3 regions of the Streptomyces sp. NPDC047981 genome follow, and region 2 is predicted to be linked to each of the others. Evidence: riboswitches for the same ligand, from Rfam matches in the RefSeq annotation. Region 2 holds a riboswitch; each other region holds the start of a gene.
What was found. A riboswitch is a leader RNA that binds a small molecule or an ion and turns the genes downstream of it on or off. The one in region 2 is predicted to bind thiamine pyrophosphate.
Positions count from the first base shown of each region.

Region 1: linked by a shared signal. The riboswitch ahead of thiC (phosphomethylpyrimidine synthase ThiC) and the one ahead of thiO (glycine oxidase ThiO) in region 2 are both predicted to bind thiamine pyrophosphate.
Region 3: linked by a shared signal. The riboswitch ahead of AB0E14_RS13115 (thiamine ABC transporter substrate-binding protein) and the one ahead of thiO (glycine oxidase ThiO) in region 2 are both predicted to bind thiamine pyrophosphate.

Region 1 is NZ_JBEZNQ010000013.1:15,643-21,555, forward strand. It holds gene AB0E14_RS10465 (helix-turn-helix domain-containing protein) at 1-635, shown strand, start outside; gene AB0E14_RS10470 (SsgA family sporulation/cell division regulator) at 773-1,207, shown strand; gene AB0E14_RS10475 (YibE/F family protein) at 1,302-2,735, opposite strand; TPP riboswitch at 2,774-2,921, shown strand; gene thiC (phosphomethylpyrimidine synthase ThiC) at 2,915-4,708, shown strand; gene AB0E14_RS10485 (hypothetical protein) at 4,795-5,655, opposite strand; gene AB0E14_RS10490 (metallophosphoesterase) at 5,818-5,913, opposite strand, start outside.
Region 2 is NZ_JBEZNQ010000032.1:77,550-83,462, forward strand. It holds gene AB0E14_RS20620 (thiazole synthase) at 1-774, opposite strand, end outside; gene thiS (sulfur carrier protein ThiS) at 780-995, opposite strand; gene thiO (glycine oxidase ThiO) at 992-2,167, opposite strand; TPP riboswitch at 2,165-2,277, opposite strand; gene AB0E14_RS20635 (hypothetical protein) at 2,332-2,673, shown strand; gene AB0E14_RS20640 (FAD-dependent oxidoreductase) at 2,702-3,916, shown strand; gene AB0E14_RS20645 (Rv2175c family DNA-binding protein) at 3,994-4,359, shown strand; gene thiE (thiamine phosphate synthase) at 4,451-5,101, shown strand; gene metF (methylenetetrahydrofolate reductase [NAD(P)H]) at 5,224-5,913, shown strand, end outside.
Region 3 is NZ_JBEZNQ010000017.1:81,290-87,202, forward strand. It holds gene AB0E14_RS13110 (iron ABC transporter permease) at 1-997, opposite strand, end outside; gene AB0E14_RS13115 (thiamine ABC transporter substrate-binding protein) at 1,036-2,115, opposite strand; TPP riboswitch at 2,202-2,308, opposite strand; gene rlmN (23S rRNA (adenine(2503)-C(2))-methyltransferase RlmN) at 2,338-3,444, opposite strand; gene AB0E14_RS13125 (phosphatidate cytidylyltransferase) at 3,971-5,056, opposite strand; gene frr (ribosome recycling factor) at 5,056-5,613, opposite strand; gene pyrH (UMP kinase) at 5,716-5,913, opposite strand, start outside.

The DNA.
Region 1 (5,913 bases), on a different contig from region 2:
TGCCCACCGCGTACCACCTGCTCCGCACCCTGACCCACGAGGGCTATCTACGCCGGGAGAAGGGTGTGTTCGTCTTCGGCGACGCGGCAGGTCGTCTCGCCGGTGGCGGAGTTCTGCAGAATCGTCGCACCAAGATCGAAGACTCTCTCGCGCACTGGCGCGACGAGATCGGGGTCCCCGTCTACTTCGCGATCTACCGCGAGGGCGAGATCGAGCTCGTCGCCGTCGCCGACACCCCCGCCGCACCCGCCGTGGACGAGTGGGCCGACTTCCGCGAGACGGGACACGCGCACGCGATCGGGCAGTGTCTGCTCAGCCAACTGGATTTGAAGAGTCGTCAAGACCACCTCGACCGCCATCCCGTGGAAGCCATCACTCCGTACACGGTGCGTAACCGGAGTGCCCTTTTGGATCGTTTGGGCGGAATGGGGCGAATGGAACCCCTGGTAGAGCGTCAGGAATATGCGCTCGGCACGGTCTGTGCCGCGATCCCCATCACTGCGGGGTCCACGGCGGCCGCCATGGCGATTTCCCTCCCCCTTCACCAGGCAGAACGGTTGCTGCCCGCAGTCGACCGGCTACGGAACGAGATCGGAATGCTCCTCAGTTCCTTCGCGTTCTCTATCAGTATCTGAAAAATCACTCCTTGTGATCTGCTAGCCGTTCCAGCACGATTGCGTCAAGAGGGCCATGGGGGATCATTCCTGGCCGTTTTGATCACGCTTTCAGCAGCCGTGTTTACACAACTGCTCCATCTACTGCGGGGTACATGATGCGAGAGTCGGTTCAGGCCGAGGTCCTGATGAGCTTCCTCGTCTCCGAGGAGCTCTCCTTCAGGATCCCGGTGGAGCTGCGTTACGAGACCCGGGATCCCTACGCGGTGCGAATGACGTTCCACCTTCCCGGAGACGCCCCTGTGACCTGGGCATTCGGCCGCGAGCTGCTGCTCGACGGGATCAACAGGCCGAGCGGCGACGGCGATGTGCACATCGCGCCGACCGACCCCGAGGGCCTTTCGGACGTCGCCATCCGGCTCCAGGTCGGCGGCGACCGCGCCCTGTTCCGGGCCAGCGCGCCGCCGCTCGTCGCCTTCCTCGACCGGACGGACAAGCTGGTGCCGCTCGGTCAGGAACGGACACTGGGCGACTTCGAGGACAACCTCGAGGCAGCGCTCGGTCGGATTCTCGCGGAGGAGAACGCCGGCTGACCGGTCGGCGCGCTCCGGCGCGCTGCGGGGCCGGCGGTCCCGGACGGATCCGGACGGACCCGGTCACCGGACGGCGGCCGGCAGCCGACCCCGGCTACTTCGCCCGGCGCCGGCGCCCGCCCCTGGATGAACGCTTCTCCAGCCCGCCGGCTCGGCCTCGGCCCAGCCCACCCGGTCCGCCCGGTGCGCCAGGTCCGCCCGGCCGGTCCGCCGAGACGACGAGCGCGGCGAGAGCGGTCGTGACCGGCACGGAGGCGACCAGGCCGATCGATCCCACCAGCGTGCGGACGATCTCCTCCGCGACCAGCTCGCTGTTGGCGACGGTCCCCACGCTGCTCTGCGCGATGGAGAAGAGCAGCAGCAGCGGCAGGGCCGCGCCGGCGTACGCGAGGACCAGCGTGTTCACCACGGACGCGATGTGGTCACGGCCGATCCTGATGCCCGCCCGGTACAGCCCACGCGGGCCCAGACGGGGATCGGCCTGGTGCAGCTCCCACACCGCCGAGGTCTGGGTCACCGTCACATCGTCGAGGACACCCAGCGAACCGATGATGATGCCCGCGAGCAGCAGACCGGACATGTCGATGTCCGGGTAGAGGCCGTGGATCAGGCCGGTGTTGTCGTCCGTGTTGCCGCTCAGCGAGGCCCAGCTGATGAAGAACGAGCCGAGCAGACCGATCAACAGCAGCGAGATCAGCGTCCCGAGCACCGCGACGGAGGTCCGGGCGGACAGGCCGTGGCACATGTAGAGCGCGATCAGCATGATCGCGCTCGACCCGACCACCGCCACCACCAGCGGATTCGACCCCTGAAGGATCGCCGGGAGGATGAAGAAGGTCAGCAGCAGGAAACTCACGGCGAGCGAGATCAAGGCCATCACCCCGCGCATCCGGCCGACCAGCACGACCGCCACGGCGAAGATCAGGGCGAGCACCGCCAACGGCACCTTGCGGTTCACGTCCGTCACCGAGTACTGCAGATCACGCGGAGCGTCCGGCGCGTACGCCACCACCACGCCCTGGCCCTCGTCCAGTTGGCGCGGCGCGTCCGGCTGCACGATCTCGGTGAACGTACGGCCCTTGTCCGGACCGCTCGTGACCTCGATCGTCGCCTTCTCGCACTCTCCCTGCTGGGCGTTGACCGCCTCGCGCCCCTGGGGGGTCGAGGTGTCGCCGGTCGGCGGGACCTGGGCGGCGTTCACATCCTGGCAGTCGACCTTCTCCACCGAGACGACCTTGCCCTGGTACGTCTGCCGGTCGAAGCCGACGCCGGTGCGCTCGTGCTCCGGAGCGCCGCCCGGCCACAGCACCACGAGCCCGACCACCACCGCCGTGGCGAACGGGATCAGGACAGCCGCGATGACCCTGCGCAGATGCCGGGAGACGGGCGCGGCCGGCCCATGACTGTGCGTATGGCCGTGCCCGTGACCCGCGTCGCCATGGGTGGCAGGGCCGTCATGACGGTCGGGTTCGGGGGTCTGCTGCTCGGAAGTCACCGACCGATCATCGCAAGAACGGTGGGGGCCCACTGTTCAGCACGGCCGGATTGACGCTAGCGTGGTGACACCTTTGCACACGCGGGAGCTCGGAGCACCGGGCTGAGAGGGCGCTGATCACCGTACACGCGTACTGGACGTACGTACGGGAAGAGGCTGCGCCGACCGCCGAACCTGTTACCGGGTAATGCCGGCGTAGGGAGATCGGTCTCATGACCATTCAGGATGCACGCACGCCTGCCACCAGCGAGAACGACGGCCAGGACGAGCGCAAGCCGGGCTGGCACAAGGGATACGTCGAGGGCTCGCGCCCCGACATCCGCGTGCCTGTCCGGCAGGTGCACCTCACCAACGGCAAGGACGTGACGCTGTACGACACGTCCGGTCCGTACACCGACCCCACCATCGACACCGACGTACGGCGGGGCCTGCCGCCGCTGCGCGAGAACTGGATCATCTCTCGGGGCGACACCGAGGAGTACGCGGGCCGCCCGGTCCGTCCCGAGGACGACGGCATCAAGCACACCTCGCCGCGGGGCGGCGGGCTGAAGAACCTCGACGCCGTCTTCCCGGGGCGGCCGCGGCTGCCGCGCCGGGGCCGCGGCGGCGAGGCCGTGACCCAGCTCGCGTACGCCCGCCGGGGCGAGATCACCCCTGAGATGGAGTACGTCGCGATCCGCGAGAACGTCTCCCCCGAGGTCGTACGGGAGGAGATCGCGGCGGGGCGGGCCGTGCTTCCGGCCAACGTCAACCACCCGGAGATCGAGCCGATGATCATCGGCAAGCGGTTCCTGGTGAAGGTCAACGCCAACATCGGCAACTCCGCCGTCACCTCCTCGATCGAGGAGGAGGTGGAGAAGATGACCTGGGCGACCAGGTGGGGCGCCGACACGGTCATGGACCTCTCCACCGGCCGCAACATCCACACCACGCGCGAGTGGGTGCTGCGCAACTCTCCCGTGCCGATCGGCACCGTGCCGCTCTACCAGGCCCTGGAGAAGGTCGACGGGAAGGCCGAGGAGCTGACCTGGGAGATCTACAAGGACACCGTCATCGAGCAGGCCGAGCAGGGCGTCGACTACATGACGGTCCACGCCGGCGTGCTGCTGCCGTACGTCCCGCTGACCGCCCGTCGCAAGACCGGCATCGTCTCGCGCGGCGGCTCGATCATGGCCGCCTGGTGCCTCGCGCACCACAAGGAGAACTTCCTCTACACGAACTTCGAGGAGCTCTGCGAGATCCTCGCGACGTACGACGTCACGTACTCGCTGGGCGACGGCCTGCGCCCCGGCTCGATCGCGGACGCCAACGACGACGCGCAGTTCGCGGAGCTGCGCACGCTGGGTGAGCTGAACACGATCGCCAAGCGGCACAACGTGCAGACGATGATCGAGGGCCCGGGGCACGTCCCGATGCACAAGATCAAGGAGAACATCGACCTTCAGCAGGAGATCTGCGAGGAGGCGCCGTTCTACACGCTCGGCCCGCTGACCACGGATGTCGCGCCCGCGTACGACCACATCACCTCGGGCATCGGCGCCGCGATGATCGCCTGGTGGGGTACGGCGATGCTCTGCTACGTCACGCCCAAGGAGCACCTGGGGCTGCCCAACCGCGACGACGTGAAGACGGGCGTCATCACGTACAAGATCGCGGCGCACGCCGCCGACCTGGCCAAGGGGCACCCGGGGGCGCAGGAGTGGGACGACGCGCTGTCGGACGCGCGGTTCGAGTTCCGCTGGGAGGACCAGTTCAACCTGGCGCTCGACCCGGACACGGCCCGTGAGTTCCACGACGAGACGCTGCCGGCCGAGCCCGCGAAGACCGCGCACTTCTGCTCGATGTGCGGTCCGAAGTTCTGCTCGATGAAGATCAGCCGCAGCATCACGGAGCAGTTCGGCGGCGACGCGGACGCCACCCCGGCGGAGATCGAGGCCGGGATGCTGGAGAAGTCCAAGGAGTTCGCGGCCTCCGGCAACCGCGTCTACCTTCCGCTGGCTGACTGAGTCCGCGCGAACGAGGCTGACCGACGGCATTCCGGGGGGAGTCGTCGGTCAGCCTTCGCCATGCCGCGGCGCTCCGCGCCGTCCCCTCACGCCGGGCCGGTGTAGTCCGGGCCGGTGGCGTCGGGACTGGTGAAGTCCGGGCTCGTGAAGTCGGGGCCCGTGTAGTCGGGGCTCGTGAAGGTCGGACGGGTCGTGGACGAGCCTTCGTTCGGGCTGGAGAAGTCCGGTCCGCTGTAGCCGATCTTCGGTATGCGGTCGGTGCGGGGCGCGGGCACGGGCGGCGGGGCCGACGGTCCGGGCGCGGCCAGGGCCTCGCGCAGGAACGGCAGGATGCCCCGTTCCAGCAGGGCGCGACGCCATGCCTCCCGGGCGCGGGACAGTTCGTCGTCCTCTTCCCGGTGGTGTGGATCGCTCGCGGCCACCTCCGTGGAGCGGTTGCGCAGTGCCGTGACCAGCAGCCCGACGGCGGCGCAGAACAGTCCGGCGGCGGCGACGGCCCCGAAGAACCAGCCGGCCGTCAGCAGGGTGTCGGCGACCGCGAGCGAGGGCGCGATGAGCTTGAGCACGGCCCCGACCAGCAGGAATATCAGCGCGGCGGGCCCGGCGAGGACCGGCGCGAGGACGGTGACGATCGCGACGATGCCCGCTCCCGGGCCGCCGCTCGCCCCGTCGCCGTCCGCCGTCAGGACGGCGCCCATCACGCTTGTACCGCTCGGTGACCGGGCCTCTTCGCGGACCTTCACGAAGTGGTCGTACTCGACCGCCGCCGCGGCGGTGATCAGGGCCGTCGCGTTCAGCGCCATCGTGCGCAGTTGGCCGGCCGTGAGCCGTTTCCCGATCTCGGCGAGATCCGGATGGTCGTACGCGTTGCGCAGTGCGTCGTCGAGGATGCGCTCGTACTCGGCACGATCCTCGGTCAGCAGGTGCGGAGCCACGTTCATGTGCATCCCCCGATGCTCCGTAGGGCCCGCGTCGACCGTGGAATTTACGGCCGGTCGGGCGGAAACGGAGGAGAGCCTGCTACGGATGGTCCGATCGTATTGCGGTTATGGCACAGGGTGACAGGGGGTTTCCCGAATTCGACTTCCCCGGATGCGGAGCGTTATGCGTCAGCCCTGCAGGGGGAGTTGGACGACCAGCAGCTTTCCGGCCATGGTCACACCGCCGTCCATGGCGATGGCCAGTCCCTCCGCGTACACGTGCGG
Region 2 (5,913 bases):
GTCCAGGACCGCGCGGCCGTCCGTGGGGGAGGACGCCTCGGCGAAGTGCCGGCGCGGGATCCGGCCCGCCCGGTGGGCGAGCCGGCCCGCCTCCACCGCGTGCCGCATCCCCTCCGCCATCAGCACCGGATCCTGCGCCCGGGTCACCGCGGAGGCGAGCATGACCGCCGAGCAGCCCAGCTCCATGGCCAGCGCCACGTCCGAGGCGGTGCCCGCGCCCGCGTCCAGGATCACCGGGACGCCCGCGCGGTCGACGATCAGCTCGAAGTTGTGCGGGTTGCGGATCCCGAGCCCGGACCCGATCGGGGAGCCGAGCGGCATGACCGCCGCGCACCCCACGTCCTCCAGCTTCCGCGCGAGGACCGGGTCGTCGTTGGTGTACGGCAGGACGATGAAGCCGTCGTCGACCAGCGTCTCGGCCGCGTCGAGCGTCTCCACCGGGTCCGGCAGCAGGGTCCGCTCGTCGGCGATGACCTCCAGCTTGATCCAGTCGGTGCCGAGCGCCTCACGGGCGAGCCGCGCGGTCAGGATCGCCTCGCCCGCCGTGTAGCAGCCCGCCGTGTTCGGCAGGACGCGGATCGAGAGCTTCTCCAGGACGGAGAGGACCGAGCCGCGCACGGTCGGGTCCAGTCGCCGCATGGCGACGGTGGTCAGCTCGGTGCCGCTGACGGCGAGGGAGCGTTCGAGGATCTCCAGGCTCGGGGCGCCGCCCGTGCCGAGGATCAGCCGGGAGGAGAACTCCGTACCGCCGAGGAGGAAGGTGTCGTCGGACATGGCGGTCAGCCTCCCTGTACGGCGGTGAGGACCTCGACCCGGTCGCCCTCGCCGAGGACGGTCGCGGACCACTGGCTGCGGGGTACGACGGTCTCGTTGACGGCCGCCGCGACGCCGGTGGGCGCGGCGGTCAGGGTGGTGACCAGGGCGTCGAGGGTGGTGGGCGCGGCGAGGACGCGCGCCTCGCCGTTGACGGAGACGGTGGTCTGCGGGGCGGTCATGCGGGCTGCTCCTGTCGTACGGGGGAGAAGCGGCGGGGAGTGAAGGGGCGGGCCTCGTCCGGAAGCACGCCGGTGGCGAGGAACGCGGCCATGACGTCACCGGTGACCGGGGTGAGCAGGACACCGTTGCGGTAGTGCCCGGTGGCCAGCCGCAGGCCGTCGAGCGCGGTCGGGCCGAGCAGCGGCGCGTTGTCCGGCGACCCGGGGCGCAGGCCGGCCAGGGTCTCGGTGAGCGGCAGCTCGGTGAGGCCGGGGACGAGTTCGTGGGCGTCGCGGAGCAGCTCGTACACCCCGCCCGCCGTGACGGTGGTGTCCCAGCCCAGCTCCTCGCTGGTCGCGCCGACGACCAGCTCGCCGTTCTCGCGCGGCACCAGGTAGACGTGGCTGCCGCGCACGACCGCGCGGACGGTCCGGGACAGGAACGGCGCGAACGCGGGCGGCACGGTGAGCCGGAGCACCTGTCCCTTGACGGGGCGTACGGGCGGCAGGACCTCCGCGGGCACGCCCGCGAGCCGGCCGCTGAGGCTGCCTGCCGCCAGCACGACCTGCTCCGCCTCCAGGGCGGAGCCGTCGGCGAGCGTCACGCCCGTGGCCCGGTCCCGCACCACCGTCAGGCTCTCGGCGAGGCTCCGGTGGAAGACCACCCCGGCCCGCTCGCAGGCCGTGACGAGCGCGGCGGCGAGCCGGCGCGGATCGACCTGGTGGTCGCCGTCGACCCGCAGCCCGCCGCGCACGCCCGGTGCCAGCATCGGCTCAAGACGGCGGCAGTCGCGCCCGCTGAGCCACTCCGACTCCAGGCCGGAGCGGATCTGGAGGGCGTGCAGCTCCCGCAGATGGGCCCGGTCGTCGGCGTCGAGCGCGACGGCCAGCGTGCCGCAGGCGCGGTAGCCGACGTCGTGTCCTGTGGCCTCCTGGAGTTCGGCGACGAACGCGGGGTAGCGCTGCGCGGAGGCGAGGTTGAGGGCGAGCAGGGTCTCCTCGCCGTAGTGGAGTTCGGTGACGGCGGCGAGCATCCCGGCCGCCACCCGGGCGGCCCCGCCGCCCGGTTCGGGGTCCACGACCGCCGTGGACAGTCCGCGCTGCGCGGACCGCCAGGCCGTGACCAGGCCGATGATTCCGCCCCCGATGACGAGAACGTCCGATGTGCGGCATGTGCCGCGTGTACGCGACATGGGCGTCCAGCCCCTCCCTTCGCCGGCATGACCCGGATCAGGTTCGTACGGTCGGAGGCCGGTCAGCCTCCCTCTCAGCCCGGTGCGTCCGGGCTCCCGCGAGTGCTCTACGTTGACGGTCAGCCTAACCCCAGCCCCCGACGCCCAGTAAGGGAGCCTCACCCGTGGCTCGATCTCTCGACGGCCTCGTCCTCGCCCCCGTCGCCGACCAGGCCCCCGGTCAGGTCGGGACGCGTACCCGGTTCACGTACCACGAGGAGGACGGCAGCGTCTGGGCCGAGTACGCGGGCGGTGACGTGGTGCGGGGAAACCTCGTCGGCACGCGCGCGGGGGACCGGCTCGACTTCCGGTACGTGCAGTTGAAGCGGGACGGAACGACCTCTTCCGGGCATTGCGTCTCCCTCGTGGTGCAGCTGCCGGACGGACGCGTTCGACTGGAGGAGAGCTGGGCATGGGAGTCCCAGGAGGGCTCCGGTACCAGCGTCGTGGAGCAGCTGCCTTCCTGACGGTGCGTCAGATAGTTAAGGTGATCGAGTGAGCGAGCAGAAGCGGGAAGAGCAGCGGGTCGTCGTCGTGGGCGCCGGGATGGCGGGGGTGCAGACCGCCGTCGCCCTGCGCGAACAGGGCTTCACCGGACCGGTCACCCTCATCGGGGCCGAGCCCCACCAGCCCTACGACCGCCCGCCCCTGTCCAAGGCGGTCCTCCTCGGCAAGGCCGAGGACTCGGCCTTCGACGTCGACTTCGAGGCGCTCTCCATCGAGCTGCGGCTCGGCCTCGACGTGACCGGCCTGCGCGCCGAGGACCACGAGATCGACACGGAGGCCGGACCCGTCCGGTACGACGTCCTGGTCCTCGCCACCGGCGCCGAACCGGTCACCCTGCCCGGCACCGAGGGCGTGCCCGGGGTCCACCTGCTGCGCACCCTGGACGACGCGGCACGGCTCAAGCCCGTCCTGGAGCGCCGCCACGACATCGTGGTCGTCGGCGCCGGATGGATCGGCGCCGAGTTCGCCACCGCCGCGCGCGAGGCGGGGTGCGCGGTCACCGTCGTCGAGGCCGCCGACCACCCGCTCGCCGGCGCGCTGCCCACCGAGGTCGCCGCACCCATGGCGCGCTGGTACGAGGAGAGCGGCGCCGAACTCCTCACCCACGCGCGCGTGGAGTCCGTCGAACCCGGCACGGTCGTCCTGGCCGACGGCCGGCGGCTGCCCGCGGACGCGGTCGTCGTCGGCATCGGCGCCCGGCCCGCCACCCGGTGGCTCACCGGCTCCGGCATCGCCCTCGGCGCGGACGGCTCCGTCACCGCCGACGACCGGCTCCGCACCTCCCTGCCCGACGTGTACGCCGTCGGCGACTGCGCCTCCTTCCCCTCCGCCCGCTACGGCGCCCGGCTCCTCGTCCACCACTGGGACAACGCCCTCCAGGGCCCCCGGACCGTCGCGGCCGACATCGTCGGCGAGGCCCCCCGGGCCTACGACCCGGTGCCGTACTTCTGGTCCGAGCAGTTCGGCCGGTTCGTGCAGTACGCCGGCCACCACAGCCCGGCCGCCGCCCTGGTCCGACGCGGTGACCCGGCCGACGCCTCCTGGTCCGCCCTCTGGCTCGACGACGGCGTCCTCGTCGCCCTGCTCGCCGTCGGCCGCCCCCGCGACCTGGCCCAGGGCCGCAAGCTGATCGAGTCCGGCGAGCGCCTCGACCCGGGCCGCGCCGCCGACCCGTCCGTCCCCCTGAAGGCGGCGGTCGTCTGAGGGCCGACCGGCTCCGATCCGCCGGACGGCCCCGGCCCGACTACCGACTGTCAGCCCGGGATGGCAGGCTTGTTCCCGTGACCGAGATTGACGCAAAGACCGATGCTCTCGTCCCCGCCTGGCTCTACCTCCCCGACATCGCGGAAATGCTCGATGTCGAGGTGACGCGCGTGCGGCAGCTGGTCAAGGAGGGCCAGCTCATCGCCGTACGACGCGGCGAGAACAAGGCGCTCCAGGTGCCCGCCGCCTTCATCGACGGCGACAAGGTGGTCAAGGGCCTCTCCGGGACCCTGACCCTCCTGAAGGACGACGGCTTCAGCGACGAAGAGATGCTGGAGTGGCTCTTCACTCCCGACCCGACCCTGCCGGGCACGCCCGCGCAGGCCCTCAGCGAGAATCGCGGCACGGAGGTGAAGCGCCGCGCCCAGGCGCTCGCCGTCTGACGCACACGCACCGAAGACACCACAGGAGGCCCCTGGGGGCCGGGCCCGCCCGGCTCCCTCGGACCGCCGCACCCGACGGGGGGAACCACCCATGTCCACGCCTCGCGCGCAGCTCGCCGACGCCCGGCTCTACCTCTGCACGGACGCCCGCAAGCGCCAGGGGGACCTGCCGGCCTTCCTCGACGCCGTGCTCTCCTCCGGTGTGGACATCGTGCAGCTCCGCGACAAGGGCATGGAGGCCGGTGAGGAGCTGGAGTACCTCGCCGTCTTCGCCGAGGCCTGCCGCCGGCACGGCAAGCTCCTCGCGGTGAACGACCGGGCCGACGTCGCCCACGCCATCGGCTCCGACGTGCTGCACCTGGGCCAGGGCGACCTGCCCGTGCCCGCCGCCCGGAAGATCCTCGGCGAGGGAGTGCTCGTCGGCCGGTCCTGCCACGCCGAGTCCGAGGTGGACGCGGCCGCCGCCGAGCCGGGCGTGGACTACTTCTGCACCGGCCCCTGCTGGCCCACCCCCACCAAGCCCGGGCGGTACGCCCCCGGCCTCGACCTCGTGCGGTACACGGCCGCCCTGGAGCAGGACCGTCCCTGGTTCGCCATCGGCGGCATCGACGAGTCCACCCTCGACGAGGTCCTGGAGGCGGGCGCCCGCCGCATCGTCGTCGTCCGCGCGATCACCGAGGCCGACGACCCCGCCGCGGCCACGGCCCGCCTGGCCAAGCGCGTCCGCGAGCGCTCCGCGTAGCGCGGCCCCCCCCGTGACGCCCCGATGGGCGTCAGGGAAACCCTGTCCGAACGGCGTCCAAAAAGGTGTCCACGACTCGGACACCACTTCGTGGGCCGCGGCACCCCGTCTAACCTGCCGGTATGGCCCTAGGTACCGCTTCCACCCGCTCGGACCGCGCACGCACGGTCCGCGAGATCCTCGAGTCCGGCAAGCCGTCGTACTCGTTCGAGTTCTTCGCGCCCCGGACGGAGAAGGGTGAGCGGAGCCTCTGGAACGCCCTGCGCCGCGTCGAGGCGGTCGGCCCGAGCTTCGTCTCCGTGACCTACGGGGCCGGCGGTTCCACGCGTGGCGGCACCGTCAAGGCCACCCAGAAGATCGCCGGGGACACCACCCTCACCCCCGTCGCCCACCTCACCGCCGTCGATCACTCGGTGGCCGAGCTGCGCAACGTGCTCGGCCAGTACGCCGACGCCGGCATCCGCAACATGCTCGCGCTGCGCGGCGACCCGCCGGGCGACCCGCTGGGGGAGTGGATCGAGCACCCGGAGGGCGTCCGGTACGCCGCCGACCTCGTGCGGCTGATCAAGGAGTCCGGCGACTTCTGCGTGGGCGTCGCCGCCTTCCCCGAGATGCACCCGCGGTCCACCGACTGGGACACGGACATTCGTCACTTCGTGGACAAGTGCCGGGCCGGGGCGGACTACGCCATCACCCAGATGTTCTTCGATCCCGAGAACTATCTGCGGATGCGCGACAGCGTGGTGAAGGCCGGCTGCGAGACGCCGATCATCCCTGAAGTCATGCCCGTTGTTAACGTGAAGACCCTCGAC
Region 3 (5,913 bases), on a different contig from region 2:
CGATCGTGTCGACCAGGGGCACGAGGAACGTGCCGGAGGGGTCGGTGGACTGCAGGGCCCGGTAGTAGTCGAGCCCGTACCCGTCGGGGGTGGCGAAGGAGCGCTCGATCAGCACGGCGAGCGGAAGGACGAGCAGCAGGACGATCGAGACGAGGACACCCCCGAAGAGGGCCCACTGGCCGATCCCGGTGATCCGGCGGGCGGTCTGCTCGGGCGGTACGAGCTTCAGGGCCGTCTCCCGCCGCCGTACCGTCCGGGCGTGCACGGCGAGGACGACGCCGACGGCGACGAACTGGACGATCGTGAGCACGGCGGCCGTCGTCAGGTCGAAGCGGTCGACCGTCTGCCGGTAGATCTCGGTCTCCAGGGTGGAGTACGCCGGTCCGCCGAGGATCTGGACGACGGCGAAGGAGCCGGCGGTGAAGAGGAAGACCATCAGCGCCGCCGCTCCGACGGCGGGGGCGAGCGCGGGCAGCGTCACCGTCCGCCAGGCGGTGAAACGGGAGGCGCCGAGGACGCGGGCGGCCTCCTCCTGGCGGGGGTCGAGCTGCGCCCACAGTCCGCCGACGGTCCTGACGACGACGGCGTAGTTGAAGAAGACGTGGGCGAGGAGGATGGCCCAGACGGTGGTGTCGAGGCGGACGCCCCACAGTTCGTCGAGCAGCCCGCCGCGGCCGACGAGGGCGAGGAAGGCCGTACCGACCATGACGGTCGGCATCACGAAGGGGACGGTGACGACGGCGCGCAGCAGCCCCTTGCCGGGGAAGTCGAAGCGCGCGAAGACGTACGCCCCGGGCAGGGCTATCAGCAGGGTCAGCGCGGTGGAGGCGAGCGCCTGCCAGAGGGTGAACCAGAGGACGTCGAGGATCTCCGGCCGGGTCAGCGTCTCGCCGAACCGGCCGAACTCCCACGCCCCGTCGACGCGCAGCCCGCGCTCGACGATCGAGGCGACGGGCCACGCGAAGAAGAGCGCGAAGAAGGCGACGGGCACGACCATCAGGCCGAGCCGCGCCGCGCTTCCCCGGCGGTCGGGGACTACTTCAGAACGGTCGAGGACCACGACTGGATCCACTGGTCACGCTTCTCGGCGATCTTCTCGGGCGCCATGGTCTGCGGCTTGTCGATCACCACACCGTGCTTCGTGAACAGCTCGGGCAGCTGGGCTTCCTTCGTCACCGGGTTGACGAACATCTGCAGCGGCATGTCCTCCTGGAACTTCTTGGAGATCAGGAAGTCGATCAGCGCCTTGCCGCCCTCGGGGTTCTTCGCCCCGTTCAGCAGCCCGGCGAACTCGATCTGCCGGAAGCAGGTGCCGGTGGAGACGCCGGTGGGCGCTTCCTTCGGCTGCGGGTCGGCGTAGAGGACCTCGACCGGCGGGCTGGAGGCGTAGCTGACGACCAGCGGCCGGTCGCCCTTGGCCTGCTTGCCGCCGGCGGAGCCGGAGAACTCCTGGTTGTAGGCGAGCTCCCAGCTGTCGACGACCTTCACGCCGTTGGCCTTGAGCTTCGTCCAGTAGTCCTGCCAGCCGTCGTCGCCGTACTGGGCGGCGGTGCCGAGCAGGAAACCGAGGCCCGGGGAGGACTTCTCGGGGTTCTCGACCACGAGCAGGTTCTTGTACTCCGGCTTGGCCAGGTCGTCGAAGGTCTGCGGGGGCGCGAGCTTCTTGTCGGCGAAGTACTTCTTGTCGTAGTTGACGCAGATGTCGCCGGTGTCGATCGGGGTGACGCGGTGCTCCTTGTCGAGCCGCGTCTCGGGCGCGACCGCGTCCAGACCCTTCGCCTCGTACGGGACGAAGATCCCGTTGTCGAGCGCACGGGAGAGCAGGGTGTTGTCGACGCCGAAGAAGACGTCTCCCTGCGGGGAGCCCTTGGTGAGGATCTCCTTGTTGACGGCGACGCCCGCGTCACCGCTCTTGAGGACCTTGACGGTGAAGCCGGTCTGCTTGGTGAACTCCGCCAGGACCTCCTTGGAGGCGTTGAAGGAGTCGTGGCTGACGAGGGTCACGGTCTTCGGCGTGGGCTCACCGCTCTTGCCGGCCGCGTCCCTGATGTCCTCGGTGCCGCAGGCGGCGAGGGTGGTGACGCCCAGCGCCGCGGCGATCGCGGCGGCGGCCATCTTCTTGGTGCTCACGGAAATTCCTCCTGGGTGTGACCAGGAAGAGACGCGGCCCTGCCCACCGGAGGGTGGGCAGGGCGCAACAGCTTGAGTTGCGACCGAACTTCCTACCCAGAATGACCTGGGCGAGGTTCAGAGGGTCTGCGGTCCGTGACCGCACTCTCAGCGCTGTGGCGCTCCCCTGTCGGAATATGGAGATGTGTTCGAGCACAGACTACAAGGTCAGCGCTCCGAGGCCGCCAGCTGTCCACAGGCACCGTCGATCTCCTGACCACGGGTGTCACGGACGGTGACGGGCACGCCATGGGACGCGATGGCCTCGACGAAGGCCTTCTCGTCCTCGGGCCGGGACGCGGTCCACTTGGACCCGGGCGTCGGGTTCAGCGGAATCAGGTTCACATGGACCCGCTTGCCCTTGAGCAGCCGCCCGAGCAGGTCGCCCCGCCACGCCTGGTCGTTGATGTCGCGGATGAGCGCGTACTCGATGGAGATCCGGCGCCCGGACTTCTCGGCGTACTCCCACGCGGCGTCGAGGACCTCGCGGACCTTCCAGCGCGTGTTGACGGGCACGAGGGTGTCGCGCAGCTCGTCGTCGGGGGCGTGCAGCGAGACGGCGAGCCGGCACTTGAAGCCCTCGTCGGCGAAGCGCAGCATCGCCGGGACGAGGCCCACGGTGGAGACGGTGATCCCGCGCTGCGAGAGCCCGAGCCCGTCCGGCTCGGGGTCGGTGAGCCGGCGGATGGCGCCGACGACCCGCTTGTAGTTGGCGAGCGGCTCGCCCATGCCCATGAAGACGATGTTGCTGAGCCGCGCCGGCCCACCGGGCACTTCCCCGTCACGCAGGGCACGCATGCCGTCGACGATCTGGTGCACGATCTCGGCCGTCGACAGGTTCCGGTCGAGCCCGGCCTGCCCGGTGGCACAGAACGGGCAGTTCATCCCGCAGCCGGCCTGGGAGGAGATGCACATGGTGACCCGGTCCGGGTACCGCATCAGCACGGACTCGACGAGCGTGCCGTCGTGCAGCTTCCACAGGGTCTTACGGGTGGTGTCGTCGTCGCACGAGATGTGCCGGACCACCGACATCAGGTCGGGCAGCAGCTCCCCCTGCAGCTTCTCGCGCGAGGCGGCGGGGATGTCGGTCCACTCGGCGGGGTCGTGGGCGTACCGCGCGAAGTAGTGCGTGGACAGCTGCTTGGCGCGGAACGGCTTCTCGCCGATCGCGGCGACGGCCTCCTTGCGCTCGGCGGGCGTGAGGTCGGCAAGGTGCCGCGGCGGCTTCTTGGCTCCGCGCGGGGCGACGAAAGTGAGTTCTCCGGGCTTGGGCATGGTGGTACCAGTGTCGCAGACGGAACCCACTGTCCCTGGGCCGTCGCGCTGCCGGGTGGTGACCGGTGGTGGCCGTCGGTGCCCGATGGCGGCCCCGGGACGGCCCGGAACAGCAGCTCACCCTGTGGACCGGGCTCGTTCGGGCACCGTCTGCGTGATGCGCCACAGTCCGCGCGGCCGGGCCGATGTCGGAGGTGGCCGCTAGAGTCACCGGCCATGGGGGATCAGAGCAAGCGTACGAAGCCGTGCAAGTGGTGCGGGCGACAGCTGGTGTACCGGTCGTGGTGGCGCTCTCGCCGGTACTGCAACCGGTGGCATCAGGTGCGGAAGTGGGTCTCGCGGATCGTCGACGTGGTCGGAGAGGCCGCAAGCGCCTGACCAGCCCGCTCAGGTGCGGCATGACGCGACGCGCGGCCCACGCCCGGTGGGTTCTCCGAGCGTGGGCATGGTGGCACGGGTGCCGTGGAGGAACGGCGAAGGGCCCGCAGCCTGTGGGCAACGGGCCCTTCACCTCAGAACGCGCAGGTCAGGTGGTGCCGACGAAGAGCACCAGGAGCAGCCAGACCACCGGGGCCGTCGGCAGCAGGGAGTCCAGGCGGTCCATGATGCCGCCGTGGCCGGGCAGCAGCGTGCCCATGTCCTTGATGCCGAGGTCACGCTTGATCATCGACTCGCCGAGGTCGCCGAGCGTCGCGCTCGCCGCCACCGCGAGGCCGAGCAGCAGGCCCTGCCACCACGTGCCGTCGTCGATCAGGAACTCCATGCACAGCGCGCCCGCCGCCATCGCGAACGCCACCGCTCCGAGCAGGCCCTCGCGGGTCTTGCCGGGGCTGATGCGCGGTGCCAGCTTGTGCTTGCCGAAGCGCCAGCCGATCGCGTACGCGCCGGTGTCGCTGACGACCGTGAGCAGCAGGAACGTGAGGACCCGCTCCGGGCCGTCGTCGGCCGTGAGCATCAGCGCCACGAACGTGGCCAGGAACGGCACGTAGAACGCGGCGAAGACGCCCGCCGTGACGTCCTTCAGATAGCCCTCGGGCGGCTCCGTCATGCGCCACACGAGGACCGCGAGGGCGGTCAGGGCCATGGCGACCCAGGCCCCCTCCGCACCGCGGACATAGCCGGCCACGACCATCGCCGCGCCACCGACCGCCAGCGGGACGAGCGGGGCCTTGATGCCCTTGCGTTCCTGGAGGCGGGAGGTGAGCTCCCAGAGACCGACCACGACGGCGACGGCGATGACGCCGACGAACGCGGCCTTCCAGATGAAGAGGGACGCGATGATGACGGCGCCGAGCCCGACCCCGACCCCTATGGCCGCGCCCAGGTCGCGCCCCGCGCTCTTCTTCTGCGGGGTCGCGGGCCGGTTCGGGCTGGACATGGGCTCCTGCGGGTGCTCGTTCGGCGTCTCGTCACGGAACAGGGGACCGCTCGGCTGAGCGGCCCCCCGGCCGTGCTCGTCCTGGTGATCGCCGGCGGGGACGTCGGGCACGATGGGCATGGGCCGAGTCTGCGCCGCCTGCAGCCCATCGTATGCGGGACCCGCCGGGGCAGGCCCCTGGTCGGGCCCCCAGTAGCCGGAACCGGCCGGGGCCCCCCAGGAAGAGTCGTTCATCAGACCTCGAGCAGCTCGGCTTCCTTGTGCTTCAGCAGCTCGTCCACCTGCGCGACGTACTTCGCGGTGGTGTCGTCGAGCTCCTTCTCGCCGCGGCGGCCCTCGTCCTCGCCGACCTCGCCGTCCTTGACCAGCTTGTCGATGGTCTCCTTGGCCTTGCGGCGCACGGAACGGATGGAGATCTTGGAGTCCTCGGCCTTGCCCTTGGCCACCTTGATGTACTCGCGGCGGCGCTCCTCGGTGAGCTCGGGGAACACCACACGGATGATGTTGCCGTCGTTGCTCGGGTTGACGCCGAGGTCCGAGTCACGGATGGCCTGCTCGATGTTGCGCAGCGCGCTCTTGTCGAACGGAGTCACGACCGCCATGCGCGGCTCGGGAACCGAGAACGAGGCCAGCTGATTGATCGGCGTGATCGCACCGTAGTAGTCGGCCACGATCTTGTTGAACATCGCCGGGTGCGCACGCCCGGTGCGGATCGCGGCGAAGTCCTCCTTGGCGACCACGACGGCCTTCTCCATCTTCTCCTCGGCCTCGAGGAGGGTCTCTTCGATCACCACTTGCTCCTGCGTGTCGTCGCGTCTTGTCCTGCACGGTGATACGACCGGCAGGGCTCTGGTCCGTCCCCTCGAGGGGAGGTACCCGGTTCGAGCCGAGGCTCAGGCCCGGGTGCCCTGGTCGCTCACGAGAGTGCCGATCTTCTCACCCTTCACCGCGCGCGCGATATTGCCCTCGGCGAGCAGTTCGAAGACGAGGATCGGGAGAGTGTTGTCGCGGCACAGGGTGATGGCGGTGGCGTCGGCGACCTTGAGGTCGCGGGAGAGCACCTCGCCGTACTCCAGCGCGTCGAACTTGAC